Regions from separate parts of the Streptomyces sp. BK79 genome, predicted to be linked through region 2. Evidence: riboswitches for the same ligand, from Rfam matches in the RefSeq annotation. Region 2 holds a riboswitch; each other region holds the start of a gene.
What was found. A riboswitch is a leader RNA that binds a small molecule or an ion and turns the genes downstream of it on or off. The one in region 2 is predicted to bind cyclic di-AMP.

Region 1 (6,961 bases), on a different contig from region 2:
GGGGACGTGCTCGGCGGGCACGGTGACGACGGCGAGGTCGACGGGCCCGTCGATGTCGCGCACCGACCGGCGCGCGGGGATCCCGTCGAGTTCCTTCTGGTCCTCGGTGAACGCCCTGTTCACGGCGTACAGCCGGCCCGGGTAGCCGGCGTCCCGGATGTTGCCGAGGATGCTGCGGCCGACGCCGCCGGGCGCGCGGCCGGTGCCGACGACCGCCACCGAGCCGGGCTGCAGCAGCCGCTGGACGGAGCGCGCCTCCGCGCGGTGCTCGCGCGCGTACTGCACGGCGAGCGAGCGGTCGGTGGGTTCGAGTCCGAACTCCAGGCGGACCACGCCGTCCTCGAAGCTGCGCTTCTGCGTGTACCCGGCGTCCATGAACACCTTGATCATCTTGGTGTTGGCGGGCAGCACCTCGGCGGCGAAGCGGCGGATGCCGCGCTCCCGGGCGACGGCGGCGATGTGCTCCAGCAGCGCGGAGGCGACGCCGCGCCCCTGGTGGGCGTCCTGGACGAGGAAGGCGACCTCTGCCTCGTCGGCGGGGGCGGAGGCGGGCGTTCCACCGGCGCCGATCCGGTCGTAGCGTACGGTGGCGATGAACTCGCCGCCGATGGTGGCCGCGAGTCCCACCCGGTCCACAAAGTCGTGGTGCGTGAAGCGGTGGACGTCCTTGGCGGACAGGCGAGGGTACGGCGCGAAGAAGCGGTAGTACTTCGACTCGTCGGAGACCTGCTCGTAGAAGCTGACCAGGCGCTCGGCGTCATCAACGGTGATGGGGCGGACGCGCGCGGTGCCGCCGTCGCGCAGCACCACGTCGGCCTCCCAGTGGGCGGGGTACTCGTGCCGGTCCGACGAGGTCTGCATGGGCCCCAGAGTACGGCTCGCGTACGACAACGGCGCGAGGCAGTCTGTGGAGGGCGGGAGCCCGGACCGAGGCCGCGGTCCGGCGACCCGCGCGGGAGGCGCACGGCGTCGTCCCGGCACGCTTCACGATGTGGGAAACTGGTCTAGACAAGACTGGTCTAGACAACCTGAAACCCGGAACACCTGAAGGGCAGCATCACATGGCTGAGCGCCGCGTCAACGTCGGCTGGGCCGAGGGCCTCCACGCCCGCCCCGCCTCCATCTTCGTCCGAGCCGCCACGGCCACAGGCGTCCCGGTGACGATCGCCAAGGCCGACGGCTCCCCCGTCAACGCGGCCTCCATGCTGGCCGTCCTCGGCCTCGGCGCCCAGGGCGGCGAGGAGATCGTCCTCGCCTCCGACGCCGAGGGCGCGGACGTCGCCCTGGACCGGCTGGCGAAGCTGGTCGCCGAGGGCCTCGAGGAACTCCCCGAGACCGTCTGACCGACGGCGGCATCGAAAAGGCCCGCCCCGACGCTTTCCGCGCCCGGGCGGGCCTTTCCCTTTCCGCTTTCCCGGCAGCTCTCGGGCTCCAAGGGGAAAAGGGCAGCACAAAACAGCCCCCGGAATTCCCTTCCCTTTGTATACGGTGCCCGTGTTAATGCCGCAGGCTCGGTGTGTTTACGGGACGTTGCGAGTTCCTCACACGCTCCGTCCGTTCACCGCCGGAGGCGAAGCGCAGCCGGTGCGCCGGCGTCGACCGCTCGGTGTGCTGCGCCATGAGCGCCCGCGCGCGCTCGCCGTCACCCCGGGCCACCGCGTCGACGACCGCGCCGTGCTCCGCCCAGCACTCCACCGGGTCGGCCGACGCCTCCACGACGTACATCCAGGCGATCTTGTGGCGCAGCTGGGTCAGCAGGGCCGTCAGGGAAGGGCTGCCGGTGGCCTGGGCGAGGGTCTCGTGGAACCACCCGCCGAGTGAGCGCAGGTCCTCGCTGTTGCCCTGCCTGGCACGCTCCTGTCCCAGCCGCACCAGCCCGCGCAGCACCTTGAGGTGCGCCTCGGTGCGGCGCCGGGCGGCCCGGGAGGCGCCGAGGGGTTCCAGGAGCGCCCGGGTCTCCAGCAGGTCGGCGGCCTCCTGCCCGGTCGGTTCCGCGACGCACGCGCCCGCGTGCCGCCGGGTCACCACGAAGCCCTCGGCCTCCAGGGTGCGCAGGGCCTCACGGACGGGGACGCGGGAGACGCCGTAGCGGCGGGCGAGGAGTTCCTCGGTGAGGCGGCTGCCGCGCGCGTGGACGCCGGAGACGATGTCGTCCCGGATCGCCGTGCACACCGAGTGCGCCGGAATACGCATGCCCGACCTCCGCCTTAATCCCCGTGAAACGTCGACGATTGACGCGTGTTCAGTGACTCTAGGCCAATGCGGCGGACATTCCGACGGCGGGACGGATTTCATGGATATTTTTTGGACAAGGGACGGGCCCGGACCGTGCGCCGGAAAGGGAAAACCCCGGCTCGGTGAGCCGGGGTCCTCGGGTGCTGCCGTACCGTCCGCCGTCAGAGGTTCACGCCGTGGGAGCGGAGGTAGGCGACGGGGTCCATGTCCGAGCCGTACTCCTGGCTCGTCCGGGCCTCGAAGTGCAGGTGCGGCCCGGTGACGTTGCCGGTGGCGCCGGAGAGGCCGATCTGCCGGCCCGGCTCGACCGACTGGCCCACCGAGACGCCGATGGACGACAGGTGGCCGTACTGCGTGTACGTGCCGTCGTGCATCTTGATCACGACCTGGTTGCCGTACGCCCCGCCCCAGCCGGCCTCGACGACGGTGCCGGCGCCGACCGCGTGCACGGTGGTGCCGCTGGCGGCGTGGAAGTCGATGCCGGTGTGGCTGCCGGAGGACCACAGGGAGCTGCCAGCCTGGTAGGCGGTGGAGACGTAGGAAGCGGTGATCGGCGGCACGAAGGTGTTGAGGCGCTTGCGCTCCGCCTCGCGCGCGGCGCGCTCCTTGGCCTCGCGCGCCTGTTCGGCGGCCTCGGCGGCCCGCTCGCGCGCGGCCTCCTGGGCCGCCTGACGGGCGGCGGCGTCCAGGGCGGCCTGCTTCTGCGCGGTGGCCTGGGCGTCGATCTCGTCGGCTATGGAGTCGCCGATGGTGATGACCGGGGTGAGTCCGCTCTGCTCCGGCGCGGGCTCGGCGGCGAGCGCCGGAGCGGCGAGGGTGCCGACGACGCCGGTGGTGGCGAGGGCCGCGACGCCCGCCGCGCGGGCGGTGGTGCGGTGCATGCGGCCGGGGCGGCGGTGCTTCCCGGTGGCGCGCGTGAACGCCATGTAGAGGCTGGTCCTTTCCTTCCCTCTCGCCTACCGGGTTAGCTGACGGGTTCGGAGGTGGAAGGTCTCCTACGGACCCCCTCGCTGCACGCGCGGGCGCCCGATTCACCCCAGGGACTGCGATGGGTCCCCGGCTCCCCTGGCTCGCGCCGTACGGGGACTCGGCGATGACTGTCCGGTGCCGCGGGTGCGGCGCACTGCCTGACGAACAGCCCGGAAGACGCTAAACGCGGCTGTCTTCAATCCTCAAACGCAACTGGCCTTTTGTAGCGCATGCCACAGGGCAGACAGGCAGCCTCTCCCTCAATTCGGACAAAAGGCGGCCCTGGTGACACTTGGGTCACCAGGGCCACCGCGCGCGTGTGTGCCGCTACTCGGCCGCCACCACGGTGACTTCACCGATGCCGAGGGCCTCGACGGGCTCCTTGATCTGCGCCGCGTCACCGACGAGGACGGTCACGAGGCGGTCCACCGGGAAGGCGTTCACGACCGCCGCCGTGGCCTCCACGGTGCCCGTGGCGGCGAGTTGGCGGTAGAGCGTGGCCTGGTAGTCGTCGGGCAGGTGCTGCTCGACCTGGTCGGCCAGCGTGCTCGCCACGGCCGCCGCCGTCTCGTACTTCAGCGGCGCCACGCCCACCAGGTTCTGCACCGCGACGTCCCGTTCGGCGTCGGTGAGGCCGCCCTGAGCGAGCGTCCGCAGCACGGTCCACAGGTCCTGGAGCGCGGGGCCCGTGTTGGGGGTGTCGACGGAGCCGCTGATGGCGAGCATGGCGGCGCCCGTGCCGTCGGGCGCGGACCGCAGCACCTGCCCGAACGCCCGTACGCCGTAGGTGTAGCCCTTCTCCTCGCGCAGGACGCGGTCCAGGCGCGAGGTGAGGGTGCCGCCCAGGCAGTAGGTGCCGAGCACCTGCGCCGGCCACACGCGGTCGTGCCGGTCGGAGCCGGTGCGGCCGATCAGCAACTGCGTCTGTACGGCTCCGGGGCGGTCCACGATGACGACCCGGCCCCGGTCGTCGGCGGTCACCGGGGGCACGGGGCGCGGCTCGGCGGCGGAGCCGGTCCACGTGCCCAGCGTCTCGCCGAGCAGCGCGTCGAGGTCGACGTCGGTGAGGTCGCCGACGACCACGGCGGTGGCCGTGGCGGGGCGGACGTGCTTCTCGTAGAAGGCGCGTACGGCCGCCGAGTCGATGTTCTCGACCGTCTCCTCGGTGCCCTGGCGGGGGCGCGACATGCGCGACCCGGCCGGGAACAGCTCCTTGGAGAGTTCCTTGGCGGCGCGGCGGGACGGGTTGGCCAGCTCGTGCGGGATCTCGTCGAGCCGGTTGCGGACCAGGCGCTCGATCTCGCTGTCCGCGAAGGCGGGCGCCCTGAGGGCGTCGGCGACCAGGCCGAGCGCCTTGGCGAGCCGGGAGACGGGCACCTCCAGGCTCAGCCGGACGCCGGGGTGGTCGGCGTGCGCGTCGAGGGTGGCGCCGCAGCGCTCCAGTTCGGCGGCGAAGTCCTCGGCGGAGTGCTTGTCGGTGCCCTCGGAGAAGGCGCGCGCCATGATCGTCGCGACGCCGTCCAGACCGGCCGGCTCGGCGTCCAGGGGCGCGTCGAGGAGCACCTCCACGGCGACGACCTGCTGGCCGGGGCGGTGGCAGCGCAGCACGGTGAGACCGTTGTCGAGGCTGCCGCGCTCGGGGGCCGGGAACGCCCACGGCTTGGGCTCTCCCGCCTGCGGCCGCGGGTGGAATTCCATGGTGGCGAGCTCGGTCACTTGGCCGCCTCCTCGTTCTCGTCGGTGGCGTCGGAGTCGTGGGCGGTGTTCTCGTCCGCGGAGGCGGTGGGCTCGTAGACGAGCACCGCGCGGTTGTCGGGGCGCAGGCGGGCCTTGGCGACCTCCTGGACCTCCTCGGCGGTCACCTCCAGCACCCGCTGCACGGCGGTGAGGGCGAGCTGCGGGTCGCCGAACAGGACGGCGTACCGGCACAGTTCGTCGGCGCGGCCCGCGACCGTGCCCAGCCGGTCCAGCCACTCGCGCTCCAACTGGGCCTGGGCGCGCTCCATCTCCTCGGCCGTGGGACCCTCCTCGGCGAACCGGGCGAGCTCCTCGTCGATGGCGGTCTCGATGACCGGCACCTCGACGTCGCCGGACGTCTTCACGTCCAGCCACCCCAGGGAGGGCGCCCCGGCCAGTCGCAGCAGGCCGAACCCGGCGGCGACGGCCGTGCGGTCGCGGCGCACCAGCCGGTTGTACAGGCGGGAGGACTCGCCGCCGCCCAGGACGGTGAGGGCCAGGTCGGCCGCGTCGCACGCGCGCGTGCCGTCCTCCGGCAGGCGGTAGGCCGCCATCAGGGCGCGGGCCGGGACCTCCTCCTCGACGACCTCGCGCAGCTGCCCGCCCATGACGTCGGGCAGCGAGCCGTCGCGGGGCGGCTGCTTGCCGTCGTGCGAGGCGATGGAGCCGAAGTACTTCTCGATCCAGGCGAGCGTCTGCTCGGGGTCGATGTCGCCGACGACCGAGAGCACCGCGTTGTTGGGCGCGTAGTAGGTCCGGAAGAACGCGCGCGCGTCCTCCAGGGTGGCCGCGTCCAGGTCGGCCATGGAGCCGATCGGCGTGTGGTGGTAGGGGTGGCCCTCCGGGTAGGCGAGCGCGGTCAGCTTCTCGAACGCGGTGCCGTAGGGCACGTTGTCGTAGCGCTGGCGGCGTTCGTTCTTGACGACGTCCCGCTGGTTCTCCATCGACTCGTCGTCCAGGGCGGCCAGCAGGGAGCCCATGCGGTCGGCCTCCAGCCAGAGGGCCAGTTCGAGCTGGTGGGCGGGCATGGTCTCGAAGTAGTTGGTGCGCTCGAAGCTGGTGGTGCCGTTGAGCGAGCCGCCGGCCCCCTGCACCAGCTCGAAGTGACCGTTGCCCTTGACCTGGGCGGAGCCCTGGAACATGAGGTGCTCGAAAAGGTGAGCCAGGCCGGTGCGCCCCTTGACTTCGTGGCGCGAACCGACGTCGTACCAGAGGCACACCGCGGCGACCGGGGTCAGGTGGTCCTCGGAGAGCACCACGCGCAGGCCGTTGGCCAGGCGGTGCTCGGTCGCTGTCAGGCCGCCGGAGCCTGCCTGGGCGGTGGCCGTGTGACCCATGGGCATGTACGTCCCTTCGATCGCGGAATCCTTGGCGGAAACACTGGGTGGATCATTGGGCGGAACTGCGGAATTCCGCCGATCCTGCCACTGTATGCAAGCGTGCGGGACCCCGGTGGAGTTCCCGGGCCCCGTACGCCGAGAGCGAGATCGGGACCGGCGGCCCGCGGCGGACGAAGGTCCGCGGCGAGGGCGTACCCTGCGGGCAGCGCCGGGCCGGGCAGCCCGTGACGGGTCCTGGTCGGTCGCTGTCAGTGCCGCGGTCCACAATGGACCGCGTCAGATCACCGTTCACGCTTCAGCAAGGAGCCGGCAGCGATGGCCCGCCGTAGCACGAAGACCCCGCCGCCCGACGACTCGTACGAGGAGAAGATCCTCGACATCGACGTCGTCGACGAGATGCAGGGCTCCTTCCTCGAGTACGCGTACTCGGTCATCTACTCCCGTGCGCTCCCCGACGCCCGCGACGGCCTCAAGCCGGTGCACCGCCGCATCGTGTACCAGATGAACGAGATGGGCCTCAGGCCCGAGCGCGGCTATGTGAAGTGCGCCCGCGTCGTCGGCGAGGTGATGGGCAAGCTGCACCCGCACGGTGACGCGTCGATCTACGACGCCCTGGTGCGCATGGCCCAGCCGTTCTCGATGCGCGTGCCGCTGGTGGACGGCCACGGCAACTTCGGCTC
Region 2 (6,961 bases):
CATCTGCCTATACGTTCACGGATCATCGGCGTGGCCTGAGTTTCGGCGCCACCCGATCCCCGTCGTCTCGTGAAAGGTCGTCGCATGCTCTCCGGGAACGGTCGTCACCGCCGCCCCCGCCAGGCACCCGCCCTGGTCGTCGCCGCCGGAGTGACCGGCTCCGCCATCGCGATCCCCCTCCTCGGCGCCACCGGCGCCCACGCGGCCGACGGGGCGAACTGGGACCGGGTCGCCGAGTGCGAGACCGGCGGTGCCTGGAGCCAGAACAGCGGCAACGGGTACTACGGCGGGCTGCAGCTGACGCAGGAGGTCTGGGAGCGGTACGGCGGCCTCCAGTACGCGTCGAGCGCCGACCAGGCCAGTCGCTCCCAGCAGATAAGAATCGCCGAGAAGCTGCACGCCGACCAGGGCATCGCCGCCTGGCCGACCTGCGGTCTGCTCGCGGGGCTGGGCAACGACGCGTCGGTCGTGGGCGGCGGTACGGGTTCGACGGGTGACGGTGCGTCGGAGGAGGCGGACGACGCCTCCGCGACCCCGGCCCCGACGGCGTCCGGGTCGGCCGGCTCGGGCGGCTCCGCCGACTCGGGTGAGCCGGACCGGTCGGGCCGGTCGTCCGGGGCGGCGGAGCCGACCGCCGGGGCGTCGTCCTCCCCCTCGTCCTCCGCCTCCTCGTCGGCCGGTCAGAACGAAGGGGCCACGTCCGACACGCCCGATACATCCGACACGTCCGACCCCGCGGCCGGCGCCGGCCGCGAGGAGTCCGCCGGTTCGTCCGCGCCCGTCACCAAGGGCGATGAATCGGACAAGGCGGGGCAGAGTGACGGTTCTTCGTCCCTCACCGGCACCGGCGAGTCCGGCGCGGGCAAGCATCGCGGCGGCAGCGCCGACGAGGGCCCGGTGGACGGCCGTACGGCGGAGTCGTCGGGGCGGCACGCCTCGCGTGACGAGGGCGGGGCGCGGGAGGCCGTCGACGGCGCCTACACCGTCCGCTCCGGCGACAGCCTGTGGGGCATCGCCGACTCCCTTGAGGTCGACGGCGGGTGGCGGTCGCTGTACGCGGGCAACAAGGACGTCGTCGGTGTCGACCCCGACCACATCCTGCCCGGTCAGACGCTCACGGTCACGGGCGAATCGGGCGAAAAGTAGGGGGAGTTCACGTCACGGTTCGAGACTGTATGTCCGTTTTGGATCACGTGAGATATAGGTCTCAGAAGCCGTGATCGTCTTTGAAAATCCGCGGCGCGCGTGTCTACGGTCGTGACCGCTCGCCATCGCGGGCCCCGGCTGCCGCAACGCCGAATCCTGCCAGCGGCCGTCCGGGAACAGTCGTCGCGTCAAGCGCCGAAGGCAGGAGCGGGGGACCCAAGGTAAGTGCCGCACCGGGCAGTTGAGCCGGAGCGGCTAGGGGTGGAGCCGAGTTCCGCGAGGAACCCGGCCGGGCAACTCAACCGGCCCGAACCCGACAGCTCACCTCGCAGGCGTCGGTGAGGGGATCAACCATGCTGTTTTCCGGCAAGGGCAAGCACCGCCGCCCGTCCAAGGCCACCCGTGTCATCGCCGTCGCCGGCGTCACCGGTGCCGCCGTCGCCGCCCCGCTGATGGCGGCCGGCAACGCCTCCGCCGCCACCGCCTCCGAGTGGGACGCCGTCGCCCAGTGCGAGTCCGGCGGCAACTGGTCCATCAACACCGGCAACGGCTACTACGGCGGTCTGCAGTTCTCCGCCTCCACCTGGGCCGGCTACGGCGGCACGCAGTACGCCGCGACCGCCGACCAGGCCAGCAAGGCGCAGCAGATCGAGATCGCCGAGAAGGTGCTCGCGGGCCAGGGCAAGGGTGCCTGGCCGGTCTGCGGCACCGGCCTGTCGAACGCCGCGTACACCGGCGGTGGCTCCACCGAGAGCCAGGACAGCGGTTCCTCGCAGAGCTCCGACAGCTCCGGCTCCGACAGCTCCTCCGGCTCGCAGAGCCAGAGCAGCGGCTCCACCGCCGACCGCTCCGCCGAGCAGAAGGCCTCCCGCTCCGACGAGCGCCCGGCCGCCAAGAAGGAGACCGTCACCACCCCGACCGGCCAGAAGGTCGAGAAGGGCGACGGCGAGTACAAGGTCGTCAAGGGCGACACCCTCAGCTCGATCGCCGAGGAGCACGACGTCAAGGGCGGCTGGGCCAAGCTGTTCGACCTGAACGACGACATCGTCGACGAGGCCGACCTGATCTTCCCGGGCCAGCAGCTGCACCTCAAGTAAGCGGCGGCCTCGCGACTCCCGCCCCGGTGCGTGTTCCCCCGTACGCACCGGGGCGGGTTTTTCGTGCCCTCGCCCGGCGCCCGACCGCGCACTTGATCGCGTACGGGTTTCCACGGGTTTCCGGGAACGTCTTTGTTTCGTTCGGAAACAATTTACTCTCGGTTCTGTCCATCGGGTGGGCGATCGGCTGGCCGATCGCCCGGAGCCGGTTAGGCTCGGTCCCGCAGAGCCGCCGCGGTCCAGCGGACCCGCGCGTCACACCGAAGCGTCACATTGAAGAAGGAGATGCTCGTGCCGTCCATCGACGTCGTCGTAGCCCGGGAAATCCTGGACTCCCGAGGCAACCCCACGGTCGAGGTCGAGGTCGGCCTCGACGACGGCAGCACGGGTCGTGCCGCCGTTCCGTCCGGTGCCTCCACCGGTGCCTTCGAGGCCATCGAACTCCGTGACGGCGACACCAACCGCTACCTCGGCAAGGGCGTCGAGAAGGCCGTCCTCGCCGTCATCGAGCAGATCGGCCCCGAGCTGGTCGGCTACGACGCCACCGAGCAGCGCCTGATCGACCAGGCCATGTTCGACCTGGACGCCACCGACAACAAGGGCTCGCTCGGCGCCAACGCCATCCTCGGCGTCTCGCTCGCCGTCGCCCACGCCGCCTCCGAGGCCAGCGACCTGCCGCTCTTCCGCTACCTGGGCGGCCCCAACGCGCACCTGCTGCCGGTGCCGATGATGAACATCCTGAACGGCGGCTCGCACGCCGACTCCAACGTGGACATCCAGGAGTTCATGATCGCCCCGATCGGCGCGGAGTCCTTCTCCGAGGCCCTGCGCTGGGGCGCCGAGGTCTACCACACGCTGAAGAAGGTCCTGAAGAACAAGGGCCTGGCCACCGGCCTCGGCGACGAGGGCGGCTTCGCCCCGAACCTCGGCTCCAACCGCGAGGCCCTCGACCTCATCCTCGAGGCGATCAAGGAAGCCGGCTACACCCCCGGCGAGCAGATCGCCCTCGCGCTCGACGTCGCCGCGTCCGAGTTCTACAAGGACGGCTCCTACACCTTCGAGGGCAAGGAGCGCACGGCCGCCGAGATGACCGAGTACTACGCCGAGCTGGTCGAGGCGTACCCGCTGGTCTCCATCGAGGACCCGCTGTTCGAGGACGACTGGGAGGGCTGGAAGGTCCTCACCGGCAAGCTCGGCGACAAGGTCCAGATCGTCGGCGACGACCTGTTCGTCACCAACCCGGAGCGCCTGGCCCGCGGCATCGAGGAGGGCGCCGCCAACGCCCTGCTGGTCAAGGTCAACCAGATCGGCTCGCTCACCGAGACCCTGGACGCCGTCGAGCTGGCCCAGCGCAACGGCTTCAAGTGCATGATGTCCCACCGCTCCGGCGAGACCGAGGACGTCACCATCGCCGACCTGGCCGTCGCCACCAACTGCGGCCAGATCAAGACCGGCGCCCCGGCCCGCTCCGAGCGCGTCGCCAAGTACAACCAGCTGCTGCGCATCGAGGAGATCCTCGACGACGCCGCGGTGTACGCCGGCCGCAGCGCGTTCCCGCGCTTCAAGGGCTGAGCCCGAAGCCGTAGGCAGCGTCGTACGTACGTCCCCGTACCCGGTCCCGTACCGTGTGCGGGGACGTACGCGTGTGCACGGGAGGCGGAGACCAGATGGCCGTGAAGGACCGGGACCGTTTCTCCACCGCGACCAGGATCCGGATCATCGGCGAGCAGACCGCGGCCCGGGTCTACCGCTCGCAGACCAAGCGCCAGGCCCGCCGCTCCCGGCTGACCGGCCGGGCCGCGCTGCTCGCGATGGTGCTCTGCTCCCTCGTGGTGGCGCTCGCCTACCCGATACGGCAGTACGTCGCCCAGCGCGCCGAGATCGCCGATCTCCAGCGGGAGCAGCGCGAGACCCGGGAGCGGGTCGAGGTCCTGCGCGACTTCAAGGCACGCTGGCAGGACGACGCCTACGCCGAGCAGCAGATCCGGCGGCGGCTGCACTACGTGATGCCGGGGGAGACCGGGTTCGTGGTCGTCGACCCGGGCGCGGCCGAGCAGGCCCGCGCCGAGGCCGGCGGCGCCGACCGCCCCTGGTACCGGAACGTCTGGGACGGCGTCGACAAGGCCGACGCCGCCGCCCGCCGGCCGTGAACCGACCGCCCCGGCAGTGACTCAACAGGAAGACCAGCAGAAGACAGTCATGCAGACTCCCCCGCCGACCACCCCGCGCACCGAGCCCACCGACGCGGACGTGGCGGCCTTCAAGCAGCAGCTCGGCCGGCCTCCGCGCGGCCTGCGCGCCATCGCGCACCGCTGCCCCTGCGGGCAGCCGGACGTCGTGGAGACGGCACCGCGGCTGCCCGACGGCACGCCCTTCCCCACGCTGTACTACCTGACGTGCCCCAAGGCGGCCTCCGCCATCGGCACGCTGGAGGCGAACGGCGTGATGAAGGAGATGACCGAGCGCCTGGCCGCCGACCCGGAGCTGGCCGCCGCCTACCGCGGCGCGCACGAGGACTACGTCCGGCGCCGCGACGAGATCGAGGAGCTGACCGGCTTCCCGAGCGCGGGCGGCATGCCGGACCGGGTGAAGTGCCTGCACGTGCTGGTCGCCCACTCGCTGGCGGCCGGCCCCGGCGTCAACCCGCTGGGCGACGAGGCGATCGCGATGCTGCCCGAGTGGTGGCGCAAGGGGCCGTGCGTGACGCCCGGCGAGATCTGCGGGGAGGACGCCCAGTGACCCGGGTCGCCGCCGTCGACTGCGGTACGAACTCCATCCGGCTGCTCGTCGCCGACGTGGACCCGGCCACCGGTGAGCCGGCCGAACTCGACCGGCGCATGACCATCGTGCGCCTCGGCCAGGGCGTCGACCGCACCGGGCGGCTGGCGCCCGAGGCGCTGGAGCGGACCTTCGCCGCCTGCCGCGAGTACGCCGAGGTGATCAGGGAACACGGCGCCGAGCGGCTGCGCTTCGTGGCGACCTCCGCCTCCCGGGACGCGGAGAACCGGGACGACTTCGTGCGCGGGGTGCGGGACATCCTCGGAGTGGAGCCGGAGGTGATCTCGGGCGACCAGGAGGCGGAGTTCTCCTTCACCGGCGCCACCAAGGAACTGGCCGGCCGCGACCACCTCGAGCGGCCCTACCTGGTCGTCGACATCGGCGGCGGCTCGACGGAGTTCGTCGTCGGCGACGACCACGTGCGGGCCGCCCGCTCCGTGGACGTGGGCTGCGTGCGGATGACCGAGCGGCACCTGGTGCGCGACGGCGTGGTGAGCGACCCGCCCGGCCGGGCGCAGGTCGCGGCGATGCGGGCCGACATCGAGGCCGCCCTGGACCTCGCCGAGGAGACGGTGCCGCTGCGCGAGGCGCGCACGCTGGTGGGCCTGGCCGGTTCCGTGACGACGGTGTCCGCGATCGCGCAGGAGCTGCCCGCGTACGACTCGGCCGCCATCCACCACTCCCGGGTGTCCCGCGAGCGGGTCCGGGAGATCAGCGACTGGCTGCTCGGCTCCACCCACGCCGAGCGCGCGGCCGTCCCCTCCATGCACCCGGGCCGCGTCGACGTGATCGGCGCGGGGGCGCTCGTCCTGCTCGCGATCATGGAGCGGACGGGCGCGGCGGAGGTCGTGGTCAGCGAGCACGACATCCTCGACGGGATCGCCATCCACACGGCGACCGAGGCGCGGTAGAGGGCCTCGGCCGCCGTATGGCCGCCTTATGGCCGGCGGCGCGCTCGCGCGGCACCGGCAGGGGACGGGTGACTCACCGGCCCCCGTCGCCCTCGTCCCCGGTCGTGGTGCCGGGCGGCGGGGGCGGGCCCGTCGGGGACACGGTGACGGCGATCAGCGCCAGGTCGTCGGCGAGGACGCCGCCGGCGTGCCGGTGCACCAGCTCGGCGAGGGTCTCCACCACGGTCGGCGGACCCTGCCGCCAGCACGCCCGCAGCCCCTCCTCCGGGGAGAAGAAGGCGCCGTCGGCGTCGCGGGCCTCCAGCAGCCCGTCCGTGCACATCAGCAGCAGGTCACCGGGGACGAAGGGGCGTGCCTCGTACTCCCAGGGCCCGGGATCCAGGTCGCCGAGGCCGAGCGGCAGCCCCGGGTCGGCCGGCTCCCACGGGCGTACGCCCTCCCCGGTGGCCAGGAACGCGGGGCAGTGGCCCCGGCTCACCAGGCGCACCTCACCGGCGCCCGGCGGCAGCTCGGCGACGGCCGCGGTGATGAACTGCTCGCCCGAGGAGTCGCCCCCGGCGCCCCCGCCGCCCTCGCCGCTCCCGGCGCGCACGGCGGCCAGGTCGGCGATGTGCCGGGTGACCGCCTCGTCGAGGTGCCGGGCGAGCAGCGGCAGGGTCTCGGTGTGGTGCGCCGCCTCGCGGAAGCTGCCGACCAGCGCCGCCACGGCCGGGATCGCGTCGGGACCCTTGCCGCGGACGTCGCCGATGAGCAGGCGCACCCCGTACGCGGTCGGCTCGGCGGCGTAGAGGTCGCCGCCCACGGCCGCCGCGTGCGAGGCGGCCTCGTAGCGCACCGCGATCCAGGTGCGGCCCAGCCAGGCCCGCACCGGCGGCAGCACGGCGCGCTGCGCGTACTCCGCGGCCCGCCGGGCACCCTGCAGCCGCCGGTACAGGGACAGGCGCAGCAGGCACAGCGGTACGGAGGCCCACGCCAGGACGAGCAGGGCGAAGAAGTCGACCACCGCGTGTCCGCCGTCGGACTCCAGGT
Region 3 (6,961 bases), on a different contig from region 2:
AGTGCGGCGATCTGCGGATGCGCGCCATGCGCTCGCCGCTCGGGTCCGCGCCGAAGGCCGCGGGCCGCGGCACACGGAGCCCCGGGTTCGGGGAACGGAAACCGGCCACGGTACCTCCAGGTGGAGTAGGTCAGGCTCACATTGTCGTCTCGTCCCGACGTCAGCTCGAACGACCGATGTCACATCAGTGTTCCCTCCGTCCGTCGTACCGGTGAGGGCGCCCGCACCAGCGCCCCGGACGCACACGAACACGACGACACGACCGACGGACAGGAAGGTGGCCCCCATGGCCCGCGTATCCCTCACCCCGCCCCGGACACTCCTCGTCCGCGCCATGGAGTGGTACTCCCGGCGCGCCTACGGCAAGGTCCTCGACCCCGGCAAGGCGCTCGCCCACAACCCGCGCGTGCTCTGGGGCGACCTGCGCTTCGAGCAGTCCGTGGCCAAGTGGAACAGGCTCGACTCCGATCTCAAGGCGCTCGCCGTGATGGCCTCGGCGGCCTCCATCGGCTGCTCCTGGTGCATGGACTTCGGCTACTGGGAGAACGCCGAGCGCGGCATGGACCGGCGCAAGCTCCACGACGTCCCGGTGTGGCGGGAGAGCGACGTCTACACGCCGCTGGAGCGGGACGTCATGGAGTACGCCGAGGCGGTGACGGCGACGCCGCCCACCGTCGGCGACGACCTCGCCGAGCGGCTGCGGGCCCGGCTGGGCGAGCCCGCGTTCGTGGAGCTGACGGCCATGGTCGCCGTCGAGAACCTGCGGTCCCGCATCAACGCGGCGCTCGACCTGACCAGTCAGGGTTTCAAGGACTCCTGCGACCTGCCCGCCGCCGGACCGACGGGAGCGGTGCCGGCCACGACGGACTGAGGACGGCGCCTGTATAGGGTGACGGGCGTGGTGAGAGTCCGGTTGAGCGTCGCCGAGCGGCGCGAGGAGCTGCTGCGCGCGGCGATCGAGCAGATATCGGCGCGGGGCGTGGCGGCGTTGCGGATCGCCGACGTGGCCGCCGCGCTCGGTGTCAGCAACGCGCTGGTGCTCTACCACTTCTCCACGAAGGAGAAGCTGGTCGCCGCGGCGTTCACGTACGCCGCCGAGGAGGATCTCGCCCACCTGCGCAAGCTGCTCGGCCGCCGTACGTCGGCGCTGCGCCGGCTGCGCGCGGCCGTGCGCTGGTACGCGCCGACCGGGCAGGCCAAGGGCTGGCGGCTGTGGATCGAGGGGTGGGCGGTCGCCCTGCGCGAACCGGCGCTGCGGGACGTCACGCGGGAACTGGACCGCCAGTGGAAGGCGGCCCTCGCGGAGGTCATCGCCGAGGGCGTGGCCGCCGGGGAGTTCACGTGCCCCGAGCCCCACGGCACCGCCCTGCGGCTGACCGCCCTGCTCGACGGGCTGGCCGTGCAGCTGACGTCGTACCCGGGCGCGGTGTCCCGGGCGCGGGCCCAGGAGTGGACGGACGAGGCACTCGCCCGGGAACTGGGCCTGGAACGCGAGGCGTTGACGACACGGCCCGGCTGACGGACGACCGCCCGCGCCCTCCCTCCCCCCTCCCGGCCGTCACGCCACCGTCGAGATCCACGTCTTGATGTCGTTGGGCGACAGCGCCCCCTTGGCGGTCACGTGGTCGCCCGACGACTCCCCGCGCAGCCGCCGCCCGATCCACGGGACCAGGTACTCGCGGGCCCACTGCACGTCGTCCCGCCGGACACCGAGGGTGCCGCGCGGCGGCAGCGGGGGCCAGGGCTGGTCCGGATCGGCCGGGACGGGGAGACCGAGTACCTGGCCCGCGCGCAGCGCGACCCGCGTGTGGCCCTCCGGGGACAGGTGCAGCCGGTCGGCGTCCCACGCCCTGCGGTCCTGGACGGTCCGCAGCGACCAGAGGTCGAGCACGGGGCAGCCGTAGCGGTCGGCGACGGCCCGGACGTGCCCGTTGTACGTGGCGATCTTGCCGCGCAGGCGCCGGAGGACGGGCACCGAGCGGGTGTCGAAGCCGGTCGTCACCAGGACGGTGCCGGCCGCTGCGGTCAGCGCCGCCACCGCCCGCTCGAACCGCTCGGCCACCTCGTCGGGGTCGGTGCCGGGCCGGATGATGTCGTTGCCGCCCGCGCAGAACGAGACGAGGTCCGGCGCGAGTTCGACGGCCCTCGGCACCTGCTCCGCCACGATCTGGTCGAGCAGCCTGCCGCGCACGGCGAGGTTCGTGTACGTGAAGTCGCCCTCGGGGCGCCGGTCCGCGAGCAGTACGGCGAACCGGTCGGCCCAGCCGACGAACGCCCCGTCGGGGCCGGGGTCGCCGACGCCCTCGGTGAAGCTGTCCCCCAGCGCCACGTACGACCCGATCACTGCTCTGCTGTCATTCTTCGAATCGTCTGCCACATCGGCCCATGATTCACCTCGGAATGTGACCTACGCGACCGTAGGAATGGGTTGACGGGCGGTGAGAAAAACCACGCCTAAAGTATTCACCAATTCAGGAATACGCCGAAGGCCGGACCCGGGGATCGGGGTCCGGCCTTCGGCGGCACTGGGCCTCAGACGTCAGACGTCAGACGTCAGGCACAAGGCGTCGGACGTCAGAGGGAGACGCCGTGCGAGCGCAGGTACGCGATCGGGTCCACGTCCGAGCCGTAGTCCGGGGTGGTGCGGATCTCGAAGTGCAGGTGCGGGCCGGTCACGTTGCCCGTGGCACCCGAGAGGCCGACCTGCTGACCCGCCGTCACGGACTGGCCGGCGGAGACGGAGAGCGAGGACAGGTGGGCGTACTGGGCGTAGTGGCCGTCGGCGAGCTGGATGACGACCTGGTTGCCGTACGCGCCGCCCCAGCCGGCCGAGACGACCGTGCCGGCGCCGACGGCCTTCAGCGAGGTGCCGGTCGGGACGACGAAGTCCGTGCCGGTGTGGTAGCCGCTGGACCACATGCTGCCGGTCTGGTGGTACGGGGTGCCGACGCTGCCGCCGGGCACGGGCGAGGTGAAGCCGCTGCCGGTGCCGGCGGACTGGGTGCTCGCGTTGGAGGCGTTGTCCGAGGAGGAGGCCTTCGAGGCGTCCGAGGACTTCTCGGCCGGCGCGGCCTTCTCGGCGGCCGGCTTCTCGGCCGGCTTCTCGGCGGCCGGCATCTCCGCCTCGGCGGAGGACGGGGCCGAGGGCTTGGCGGCCTGTCCGCCGAGCACGAGCTTCAGGCCGGGGTGGATCAGCGACGGGTCGGAGCCGACGACCTCGCGGTTGTCCGCGTACAGCTTCTTCCAGCCGCCGTCGACGTCCTGGTCGTCGGCGATCTTCGAGAGGTAGTCACCGCTCTTCACGGTGTACGTCCGCGAGTCCGCGTTCTTCTGGGCGGCGCTCTTCTTCGCCGACGCCGGAACGGACTGCACGGCCTGCTCGGAGACGGACTGCGCGGGAGCGGCGTGGGCGCCGGCGGCACCCATCAGCGGGAGCGCGAGCGCGGCGCCGCCGGTTCCGGCGACGGCTATGGTGCGGGTCAGGCGCATGGCCCTGGTACGGCGGTGCTTACCCTTCGCGGGCATGTCGTTTTCCTTCTCCGGCGCCTGCGAGGTGAGCTGTCGGGTGCGGGCTGGAGATGCCCGGCCGCGCCGAGACGCGGCTTTACCCCAAGCCGTTCCGGGAACCGGAACAGGCAGTCGTACCTGTGGGTCCCCCGCTCCTGCCGTGTACGGGTGGTGAGTGAGTGCGGGCTCCGGTCGGCGGCAGGATTAGGCGTCCGTCCGGATCGGTGGTGAACGTAAGGGACCAGGACGCGCAGCGACAAGCGAGAGGTTCCACGGGCGGGTGTTCCGATTGATCCTTTACGGGAAAGGCCGGTCACCCTCCGTCGATTTACGCAGTGCCGTTTCCGGCAAACGGCCTTGAGAACCGGTCGAATTACGTGAGCATGACCAACAACGCACCGTCACGGGTATGACGCTGCTCACGCGCCACCCCGCCAGCCACTCTTATTCCAGGGCCAGTTGGACGGAAGGTGGCAAGTCGGACAGAAGGCCCAGATGTGGTGCAGTCGGATGTCTCCGACGCCTTGGCCGGAGGTCCGTGCCGTATCGTCGACTCGTGCCCGTCGGCGAGCGGCGTCGGCGGGGCGGAGTGGGAGGAGCCCCCGTGACGCAGCAGGTGCCGTCGACCGAACCCGACCTGGCCGGGGTGCGCAACTTCCGTGACGTGGGCGGGCTGCCGACCGTGGACGGCCGGCGGGTGCGGCAGGGGGTGCTGTTCCGCAGCGGGCACCTGGCTCACGCCACCGGGGAGGACGCCGCGTTCCTGGCCTCGCTGGGCCTGCACACGATCTTCGACTTCCGCAACGCGGCCGACCAGAAGCTCGAGGGTCCGGACGTCGAGCTGCCGGGCGTGCGCAACGTGAACCTGCCGCTGAGCGACCCGGCCGACGGCGCCGAGTTCTGGAAGATGGTCCGCGACGGCGACCTCGACCAGCTGCGCGAGATCCTGGCGGACGACAAGGGCGCCAACCGCATGATCGACTCCTACCGCGCGATCATCAAGGAGCGCACCGCCGAGCACTCCCGGGTGGTGCACGCGCTGGCCGACGACAGCGTGCCCGCCCTGATGCACTGCGCGGCCGGCAAGGACCGCGCGGGCCTGTCGATCGCGATCACCCTGCTCGCCCTCGGTGTGGAGCGCGACGCCATCGTCGAGGACTACCTGAAGTCGAACGCCACGCACCGCCGCTACAAGGTGCGGCGCAGCAGCTCCGCCGCCTCCGCGTACTCGCCCGAGGTCATGGAGCTGCTCAGCCCCCTGTTCGACGCGCGCGCCGAGTACCTGGCGGCGGCGTTCGAGACCGTCGAGGAGACCTGGGGCGGTGTCGACGACTACCTGGAGAAGGGGCTGCGGATCACCCCGCAGACCCGGGAGCGGCTGCGCGAGCGCATGCTGGACTGAGCCCTCCCCCGCTCACGGGCGGGCTACTTGGCCCCCACCTCGAACAGCAGATAGAGGAAGCCGCCGAAGACGTGCCCCAGGGCGATGTAGATGAGCAGTCGCACCCACAGGGCGCGCGGGAACTTGTCCTGGACGGCGCTCATGGCATCTCTCCGGCGGTGAGGTGGTCCGGCGTGGTGGCGGGCCCCAGGCACAGGGCCGCCGACGGGCTCTGCAACAGGGTGTGCACGAAGAGGAGGTCGACCCCGTCGGCGTCCTGGGCGGCGATCCGGTGCGGGGTCAGGGAGTCGAAGTGCGCGCTGTCGCCCGGCCCCAGCCGGTGCACGGTGTCCCCGAGCCGCAGCCGGAGCCGGCCCCGCAGCACGTGGAGCCACTCCTCACCGGGGTGCACGCGCACGATGTCCCCTTGGGAGCCGTGCGGCACATGGACGCGCAGGGCCTGCATGCCGCGGCCGGCCCCGCCCGCCTGCCAGTACGTCCAGCCGCCCGCGAAGGTCGGCTCCATGGCGTCGGCCCGCACCACCGCGTCCCGGTCCGCGGCCGTCTCGCCGAGCAGTTCCGAGACGGTCGTACCGTAGACACGGGCGAGGGAGAGCAGCATCGGCAGCGAGGGCTGGCGCTGCCCGGTCTCCAGCCGGGAGAGGTGGGCCGGCGAGAGCCCCGCGGCACGGGCGGCCGTCTCCAGGGTGAGGGCGGCCCTGCGCCGCAGGGCACGCAGCTGCGGTGCCACGACGGACACCGCGTCCGCCGCCGCGTCCGGCGAGGGCGGACCGGTCTCGGGGGAGGTCATGCCTTCCATTCAGCCCCAGGATTGCCTGCGTGGCAATTTTTTTGCCACAGAGGCAAACCGGCGGAGGCGGGGGCCCGGCGCGTGCCCTCCCCGGCCGCTCCCTAGCGGTTGGCCACCGCCTGCCTCACCAGCGTCTTGCCGAAGTCCCACATCAGCCCGCCCCCTTCGTGCGCGTCGTCCATGACCTCGGTGAAGGCGTCGACGAACCGGTCCGCGTCGTCGCTGTCGATGATCAGCGGCGGGATCAGTTTGATCACCTCGAGGTGATCGCCGGAGACCTGGGTCAGGATCCGGTGGCGTTGCAGCAGCGGCACCACCACCATCTGCGCGAACAGTCCCTTCCGCGCGGCCTGGAGCATCGTCCAGCGGCTGCGCAGCTTGAGGGACCGGGGCCGGCCGAACTCGATCCCGATCATCAGGCCCCGGCCGCGGACGTCGGCGAGCAGCTCGTAGCGGTCGACCAGCTGAGCGAGCCGGGACTTCAGCCGCTCCCCCACCGCGGCGGCGTTGGCCACGATCTCCTCGTTCTCCATCACCGACAGCACCGCGAGCCCGGCCGCCATGGCCTGCGCGTTGGACCCGAAGCTCGCCGAGTGGACCTGTACGCGGTCCATCGAGGAGTACACCTTCTGGAAGATCCAGTCCTTGCCCAGCGTCGCCCCCACCGGCACGTAGCCGCCGGACAGCGCCTTGGCCACGCACACCAGGTCGGGTTCGACGCCGTCCTCGTGCTGGAAGGCGTAGAACTTCCCGGTCCGGCCGAGGCCCGTCTGCACCTCGTCGGCGATCAGCAGCGCCTTGTGCCGGTGCAGCAGGTCCTGGGCGGCGCGCAGATAGCCGGGCGGGGCCTCGTGCACGCCCTTGCCCTGGATGGGCTCCACGATCAGCGCGGCCACGTCGCCCCTGCCCAGTTCCCGTGCCAGGGCGTCCAGGTCGCCGAGGGGGACGGCGGTGTCCGGCAGCAGCGGCGCGAAGCCCTCGCGGAAACCGTCCTCGCCGTTGACGGACAGCGAGCCCGTGGTCAGCCCGTGGAAGGCGTGCGTGCAGTACAGGATCCTCGGCCTGCCGGTCGCGTACCGGGCGAACTTGAGCGCGGTCTCGACCGCCTCCGTGCCGCTGTTGCCGAAGAAGACCCGGTCCAGGTGCGGACTGTAGGAGAGCAGCCTCTCGGCGAGCAGTCCGGGCAGCGGCGGGCAGTCGAAGCGGGTCAGGTCGGCCAGCGAGGCGTCGAGGACGTCGTGCAGCGCCTTGCGGACGACGGG
Region 4 (6,961 bases), on a different contig from region 2:
ATCACGGGCGGGCGGAGGCTAGCCGGCCCGGTGCACCACGGCGTCGCACAGTTCCACGAGCGCGGCCTTCGCCTCGCACTCCCTGAGCGGGGCGAGCGCCGCCCGGGCGTCCTTGGCGTACCGGACGGTGTCCTTGCGCGCCTGCTCCAGGGCGGGGTGGGCGCGCAGCAGGCGCAGCGCCTCCGCGTGCCGGGCGTCGTCGCTCAGGTCGGAGTCCAGCAGCTCGCTCAGGGCGATGTCCTCGGCGAGCCCCAGCCGGGCCGCCCGCTCGCGCAGCCGCAGCACCGGGAGGGTCGGGATGCCCTCGCGCAGGTCGGTGCCGGGCGTCTTGCCCGACTCGTGGGAGTCCGAGGCGATGTCCAGGACGTCGTCCGCGAGCTGGAAGGCGACGCCGAGGCGCTCGCCGTACTGGGTGAGCACGTCCACGACCGTCTCGTCGGCGCCGGACATCATCGCGCCGAACCGGCAGGAGACCGCCACCAGCGAGCCCGTCTTGCCGCCCAGCACGTCCAGGTAGTGGTCCACCGGGTCCCGGCCGTCCTGGGGCCCCGCCGTCTCCAGGATCTGGCCGGTGACGAGCCGCTCGAAGGCGAGGGCCTGCACGCGGACCGCCTCGGGCCCGAGGTCGGCGAGGATCTGGGAGGCGCGGGCGAAGAGGAAGTCGCCGGTGAGGACCGCGACGGAGTTGCCCCACCGCGTGTTCGCGCTGGGCACGCCGCGTCGCACGGCCGCCTCGTCCATCACGTCGTCGTGGTACAGCGTGGCGAGGTGGGTCAGCTCCACGACGACGGCCGAGGGCACGATGCCGGGGGCGTAGGGGTCGCCGAACTGGGACGCCAGCATGACCAGCAGGGGCCGGAACCGTTTGCCGCCGGCCCGCACCAGGTGCTGGGCGGCCTCCGTGATGAAGGGCACCTCGCTTTTGGTTGCCTCGAGCAACCCTTCCTCGACCGCGACCAATCCGGCCTGGACATCGGCTTCCAGAGCCTGGTCCCGCACGCTCAGCCCGAACGGCCCGACGACGGTCACGAGGGGTCTCCTGTCTGCTGGTGTCTACTGGCGATTACCTGGTTTGTCGATAGGTCGCTGCCACCACTCAAGTCAGCGTATCCGGTCACGTTTCGATCACCGCTAGCGCCCACCGTTACAGGCCGGTCGGTATCGGATCATGCGCGGTATGTTTTTGATCAGGTGATATGAGCAGACATTGATCGACATCCCCGAGACGGGAAGCCGCCACCGAAGATCACATCACCCCTCCCAACGCCCCGCACTCCGAGTACGTCACCCGCACGGCCCACTCCACCTCCGTCCCGAACAGATGCCCGCACGGCACGCGGAAACACCGGACGGACCGGAACCGGCCACGGCGGAGACCGGCACCCGCCGCACGGGGCGATCGGACCGCCCGACGGCCGCGCGACCCGAAGCCTTCCGCACCGCTGGGCGGTTGAAGCCAAGTTGGGCCTGATGCCCGATTTGCGCCCCTTGTTGACGCCCGTGAGTTGGCTCACTCCCCCGCGACTGTGGGCAACCCTGCCGCCGACTGTGCCCTCCCTTTGCGCCACAAGCCAGTTGAGGCTTGGCAGCAGCAAAGGATCAAGCGCATCAAATGCCCCAGATCAAGGTCAACAGGCGCGTTGGGTGATTCCTGCACTTGTTCCGGACATGTGCTCTCGCATACGTTCCCGGCCTGTCGGGCGGACGCCGAATCCTGCCACCGCCCGGACACATGTCATCCGCCAACACACTTCGCAGGCAGGAGCGGGGGACCCAGGTAAGTCGCCGCGCCGGTCACCACCGGAGCGGCTCGGGGTGAAGCCGTGCCCGTCAGGGCCCGGCCGGGCACCTCCCCGCCCGAACCCGACAGCTCACCTCGCAGGCGTAAGGAGAGGGACTGAAGCATGTCTGCCAACGGTCAGAACCGTCACGCCCGCACCACCCGCCTCGCCCGCAAGCTGGCCCTGGCCGGCACCGGCGCCGCGGTGCTCGCCCTGCCGCTCCTCGGTGCCACCGGTGCCTCCGCGGCCACCCCGGCCGCCGCCCCGACCGCCGCCACCGCCGCGACGACCTACCCGGACAACCTCGACGGCTGGATCCGCGAGTCGCTCGACATCATGGCGCAGCACGGCATCCCCGGCTCGTACGAGGGCATCCACCGCAACATCATGCGCGAGTCCTCCGGCAACCCGCTCGCGATCAACAACTGGGACATCAACGCCGTCAACGGCACCCCGTCCAAGGGCCTGCTCCAGGTGATCGACCCGACCTTCCAGGCGTACCACGTGCCCGGCACCTCCTGGGACCCGTACGACCCGGTCGCCAACATCACCGCCGCCTGCAACTACGCGGCCGACCGCTACGGCTCGATGGACAACGTCTTCGGCGCCTACTGAGCCGCAGGGACGCGGGTCAGCGGGATCCGAAGAGACGCTCGAGGACGACGGCCACGCCGTCGTCCTCGTTCGTCGTGGTGACCTCGTCGGCCACCGCCTTCAGTTCCGGATGGGCGCCGGCCATGGCGACGCCGTGGGCCGCCCACTGGAACATGGGGATGTCGTTGGGCATGTCGCCGAAGGCGATCGTCCGCTCCCGGCCCACGCCCAGCCGCTCGGCGGCCAGCGCCAGCCCCGTCGCCTTGGTGATGCCGCACGGCTGGAGCTCCACCGTCCCCGGCCCCGACATGGTCACCGTCGCCAGGGAACCGACCACCGAACGCGCCGTCGTCGCCAACTCGTCGTCGGACAGGTCGGGGTGGCGCAGCAGCACCTTGCTGATCGGCGCGCTCCACAGTTCGTCGCGCCGGTCGACCCGCACCGCGGGCAGGGTCGGGTGGGGCATCAGGTAGCCCGGCTCGATGAGCGTCAGGCCGTCGACGCCGTCCTGGTCGACCGCCGCGTGCACCTGCCCGACCTCGGCCTCGATCTTGCCGAGCGCGGTCTCGGCCAGCTCCCGGTCCAGGGTGACCGACCACAGCATCCGATGCGCTCCGGCGTCGTACACCTGCGCGCCCTGACCGCACACCGCGAGCCCCGTGCAGCCGAGCCCGTCGAGCAGGGCCCGCACCCTCGGCGCCGGCCGGCCGGTCACCACCAGGTGCCGCGCCCCCGCCCCGGCCACCCGCGCCAGCGCGGCCAGCGACCGGTCGGAGACGGTGTCGTCGCCGCGGAGCAGCGTGCCGTCGAGGTCGGTGGCGACGAGTGAATATGCGGTGCGGTCCATGATCAGAGAATACGGACACCGCACCTGTCCGACTCACCCGCGATCGCATCCGAACGAGGACGCGCGAGTACGGCACAAGTGCGTACGAGTCCGGCACGAGTGCGGCCGAGGACGCACGTTCGTGTCCGAAACCTGGCACATCATCGCGTTCATCGGCTAAAGCCGGTTAAAGGCCTGTGCACCGGTTGGCAACAACATGGTCCGCTACCTACCGGTCGGGCGGCCCCGACGGTACCTTCCTTCTGTCCAGGGGGGACTTGATCGGGGGGTCGGGTTGAACGGCGGACGTGTACGCGTGCTCAGGCCGGAGGAACTGGGCGAGGGGGAACGGGAGCGCTGGCGGGAGCTGCGCGCCGGGTCGACGGCGCCGCGCAACCCGTTCATGGAACCGGAGTTCACCGACGTCGTGGGCCGGGTGCGGCCGCGGGCGCGGGTGGCGGTGGTGTACGACGGCGGTGACCCCGCCGGTTTCCTGCCGCACGAGCGCGGACCGCTGGGCCAGGGCCGGGCGATCGGGCTCGGCGTGTCGGACTGCCAGGGCGCGGTGCTGCGCCCGGGCCTCGCCCCGGACACCCGCGCCCTGCTGCGGGCCTGCTCCCTGTCCAGCTTCGCCTTCGACAACCTGGAGGCGGCACAGGGACTGTTCCTACCGCACGCGGCGGAGGAGCACACCGCGTACGTCATCGACGTGGAGAAGGGGTACGCCGCGTACGAGGACGTGCTGCGCGCGCAGTCGCCGAAGTTCCTGAAGACCACCCTCGCCAAGGAGCGCAGGCTCGGCCGCCAGGTCGGGGACGTGCGCTTCGTGTTCGACGAGCGCGATCCGGCCGCGCTGCGCACGCTCATGGCGTGGAAGTCGGCGCAGTACCGCAGGACGGGGCGCCGGGACCGGTTCGCCCAGGAGTGGATCAGCCGGCTCGTCGCCCGCCTGGCCGAGACCCGGGCGCCGCAGTGCACGGGCACGCTGTCCGTGCTCTACGCCGGCGGCCGGCCCGTCGCCGCCCACTTCGGGCTGCGGTCGGCGACGGTCCTGGCCTGCTGGTTCCCGGCGTACGACCCGGACTTCGCCAAGTACTCGCCGGGGCTGGTGCTGCATCTGCGGATGGCGGAGGCCGCCGCCGCCGAGGGCGTCGGGCTGCTCGACATGGGCCGGGGCGCGGCGGAGTACAAGGACGCGCTGAAGACCGGCGAACTGCCCGTGTACGAGGGGACGGTGACGCGGGTGGGCGCGGGCGCCGCGCTGCACTGGCTCGGGCGCGAACCGGCCCGCCGCGTACACGGGTTCGTGCGCGACCGGCCCCGGCTGGCGTCGCTGGCCGTACGGACGTTGAGGGGCGTGGCCCGGCTTCGCCGGTCATGACGGAGGGCGATCAGGAGGGGGTGGGCGCGTGGCCGGTGTGCGGCGTGCGCGGCAGGGGACACTGCGGGAGATCGAGGGCTTCCTGAGCATCGAGCCCGTGCAGGTCGCCGAGCTGGAACTCGGTGACGAGGGGGCTGCGGGGGGCGCGGAGGGCGCGGAGGGCGCGGAGCTGAGACCGGGGCCGGGCAGTGCGCCGGTGACGTGCGGGATGGTGTTCCTGCTGGTCAGGCAGGCCGGTGTACCCATCGGCACCCTGCTCGGGCGGGTGCCCGAGGGCGCGGATCCCACGGAGGTGCTGGCCGGGCTCGCCCGGGAGCTGCCGCGCGGGGCGCCGGCCGAGCCGTCGCCCCGGCCGCCGTCCGCCAGTGTCGTGGTCGCCACCCGGGAGCGGGCCGGCCGGCTCGCCCGCGCGCTGGACTCGCTGCTCGCGCAGGACCACCCGGACTTCGAGATCGTCGTCGTCGACAACGCGCCCGTGACCGAGGAGACCCGGGAACTCGTCGAGCGGAAGTACGGCGAGCGGGTGCGCTACGTGTGCGAACCGGTGCCCGGTCTCGCGATCGCCCACAACCGAGGGCTCGCGGCCGTGCGCGGTGAGGTGGTCGCCTTCACCGACGACGACGTGGTGGCCGACCCGCGCTGGCTCACCGAGCTGACCGCGCCGTTCGCCGCCGACCCGCGCCTGGGCTGCGCCACGGGGCTGATCCTGCCGGCCCGGCTGCGCACCCCGGCCCAGGTGCTGCTGGAGAGCCACGGCGGCTTCGCCAAGGGCTTCACCCCGCGGACGTACGACCCGGCGCACCCGCCCGCCGACGAGCCACTGTTCCCGTTCACGGCGGGCCGCTTCGGCTCCGGCGCCAACATGGCCTTCCGCACGTCGGCGCTGCGGGCCGTCGGCGGCTTCGACCCGGCGACCGGCGCGGGCACGCGCGCCCGGGGCGGCGACGACCTCTACGGCTTCGTCCGCGTCCTGGCCGGGGGACACCGGCTGCGCTACACGCCGCGCGCGCTGGTCTGGCACCACCACCGGGAGACCTGGCGGGACCTGGAGACGCAGGCGTACGGCTACGGCGCTGGCCTCACCGCCTACCTCACGGCGATCCTGGTGAACCGGCCCGCGCTGCTGCCCGCCCTCCTCGCCCGGGTGCCGGGCGGGCTGGCGCACGCGCGCAGGCTGACCGCGGTGCGCGCCACCGACGCGCCCGCCACCGACGTACGCGCCACCGGCGTACGCCCTGCCGACGCGCGCCCCGCCGGGGACGGCACGGCACCGGCGGGGGTGCCGGGCGGGCACGACTCCCGTACGCATCCCTGGCCGCGGCGCCTGTCCCGGCTCCAGCGCCGGGGCATGCTGTACGGCCCCGTCGGCTATCTGCGCGCCCGCCGGGCGCTGCGTACGGCCGGGTGGGAGGCGGAATGAACGAGGGGGCGCCGGCGCACATACCCGCCGGATCGACCGCGCACATACCCGTCTTCCTGTACCACGCGGTGATGGACGACCCGCCCTCGTGGATCGCCGAGTTCACCGTCCGCCCGAAGGAGTTCGCCGCCCACCTGGACGCGATCGTCGACAGCGGCATGGCGCCCGTCACCATCAGCGCGCTCGCCGACCACCTCGCCGGGCGGGCGCCGCTGCCGCCCCGGCCGGTGCTGCTCACCTTCGACGACGGGTTCGCCGACCTGCCCGGTGCCACGGCCGAGGCGCTGGCCGCACGCGCGCTGCCCGCCACCGCCTACCTCACCACCGGGGCCATCGCCCCGGGCGGCCGCAGTCTGCTGCCGCCCGCTCCGATGATGACGCTGGGCGCGGCGGCGGAGCTGGAACGTTCCGGCATGGAGATCGGCAGCCACACCGTCACCCACGCGCAGCTCGACACGCTGTCCGCCAAGGGCCTGGCGTACGAACTGCGCACCTCCAAGGCCGTACTGGAGGACGCCCTCGGGCACCAGGTGCGCCACCTCGCCTACCCGCACGGCTACAACAGCGCGAAGGTGCGGGCGCTCTCGGCCCGGGCCGGGTACGAGACGGCGACGGCGGTGCGGCACGCGCTCAGTTCGGACCGCGACGAGCGGTACCGCATCGCCCGGCTCATCGTGCGCCGCAGCCACACGGTCGCCGACGTCGAGGCGTGGCTGGCGGGGACGGGCGCCCGGATCGCCCCCTACCGCGACGGGCCGAAGACGGTCGCGTGGCGGTGGTACCGGCGGGGGCGGGCCGTGGTCCGGGGGCCCGAGTTCGCGGGGTAGGCGGCGGGTGCGGGGGCCGTGCGCCCGCGGTCAGCCGCGCGGCTGGTTCAGGTGCGGGTCGGCGGCCGCCTCGCGCAGGACGGCCCACGCCTGGTCGTTGGCCACGGACAGGTCGCAGTGCGGTCCCGGGTC

Region 1: it holds a riboswitch for cyclic di-AMP, as region 2 does, so the genes downstream of both, ACFIF2_RS16925 (M23 family metallopeptidase) here and ACFIF2_RS14335 (transglycosylase family protein) in region 2, are expected to answer to the same signal.
Region 3: it holds a riboswitch for cyclic di-AMP, as region 2 does, so the genes downstream of both, ACFIF2_RS27655 (peptidoglycan DD-metalloendopeptidase family protein) here and ACFIF2_RS14335 (transglycosylase family protein) in region 2, are expected to answer to the same signal.
Region 4: it holds a riboswitch for cyclic di-AMP, as region 2 does, so the genes downstream of both, ACFIF2_RS23935 (transglycosylase SLT domain-containing protein) here and ACFIF2_RS14335 (transglycosylase family protein) in region 2, are expected to answer to the same signal.

Annotation. Positions count from the first base shown of each region.
Region 1 covers NZ_JBHVOC010000012.1:110,325-117,285, reverse strand. The annotation lists gene ACFIF2_RS16940 (GNAT family N-acetyltransferase) at 1-861, opposite strand, end outside; gene ACFIF2_RS16935 (HPr family phosphocarrier protein) at 1,062-1,343, shown strand; gene ACFIF2_RS16930 (GntR family transcriptional regulator) at 1,498-2,193, opposite strand; gene ACFIF2_RS16925 (M23 family metallopeptidase) at 2,397-3,161, opposite strand; cyclic di-AMP (ydaO/yuaA leader) riboswitch at 3,174-3,338, opposite strand; gene ACFIF2_RS16920 (M16 family metallopeptidase) at 3,532-4,920, opposite strand; gene ACFIF2_RS16915 (M16 family metallopeptidase) at 4,917-6,284, opposite strand; gene ACFIF2_RS16910 (DNA topoisomerase (ATP-hydrolyzing) subunit A) at 6,597-6,961, shown strand, end outside.
Region 2 covers NZ_JBHVOC010000010.1:28,876-35,836, reverse strand. The annotation lists gene ACFIF2_RS14340 (transglycosylase family protein) at 85-1,146, shown strand; cyclic di-AMP (ydaO/yuaA leader) riboswitch at 1,330-1,496, shown strand; gene ACFIF2_RS14335 (transglycosylase family protein) at 1,500-2,243, shown strand; gene eno (phosphopyruvate hydratase) at 2,535-3,815, shown strand; gene ACFIF2_RS14325 (septum formation initiator family protein) at 3,911-4,393, shown strand; gene ACFIF2_RS14320 (DUF501 domain-containing protein) at 4,443-4,982, shown strand; gene ACFIF2_RS14315 (exopolyphosphatase) at 4,979-5,932, shown strand; gene ACFIF2_RS14310 (PP2C family protein-serine/threonine phosphatase) at 6,006-6,961, opposite strand, start outside.
Region 3 covers NZ_JBHVOC010000024.1:80,816-87,776, reverse strand. The annotation lists gene ACFIF2_RS27675 (MBL fold metallo-hydrolase) at 1-109, opposite strand, end outside; gene ACFIF2_RS27670 (carboxymuconolactone decarboxylase family protein) at 287-871, shown strand; gene ACFIF2_RS27665 (TetR/AcrR family transcriptional regulator) at 899-1,519, shown strand; gene ACFIF2_RS27660 (SGNH/GDSL hydrolase family protein) at 1,559-2,344, opposite strand; gene ACFIF2_RS27655 (peptidoglycan DD-metalloendopeptidase family protein) at 2,575-3,525, opposite strand; cyclic di-AMP (ydaO/yuaA leader) riboswitch at 3,529-3,688, opposite strand; gene ACFIF2_RS27650 (tyrosine-protein phosphatase) at 4,112-4,909, shown strand; gene ACFIF2_RS27645 (DUF6126 family protein) at 4,933-5,052, opposite strand; gene ACFIF2_RS27640 (helix-turn-helix domain-containing protein) at 5,049-5,699, opposite strand; gene ACFIF2_RS27635 (aspartate aminotransferase family protein) at 5,801-6,961, opposite strand, start outside.
Region 4 covers NZ_JBHVOC010000020.1:10,551-17,511, forward strand. The annotation lists gene ACFIF2_RS23930 (polyprenyl synthetase family protein) at 19-1,029, opposite strand; cyclic di-AMP (ydaO/yuaA leader) riboswitch at 1,731-1,899, shown strand; gene ACFIF2_RS23935 (transglycosylase SLT domain-containing protein) at 1,905-2,396, shown strand; gene ACFIF2_RS23940 (HAD family hydrolase) at 2,413-3,222, opposite strand; gene ACFIF2_RS23945 (GNAT family N-acetyltransferase) at 3,518-4,582, shown strand; gene ACFIF2_RS23950 (glycosyltransferase) at 4,620-6,002, shown strand; gene ACFIF2_RS23955 (polysaccharide deacetylase family protein) at 5,999-6,829, shown strand; gene ACFIF2_RS23960 (glycosyl hydrolase) at 6,860-6,961, opposite strand, start outside.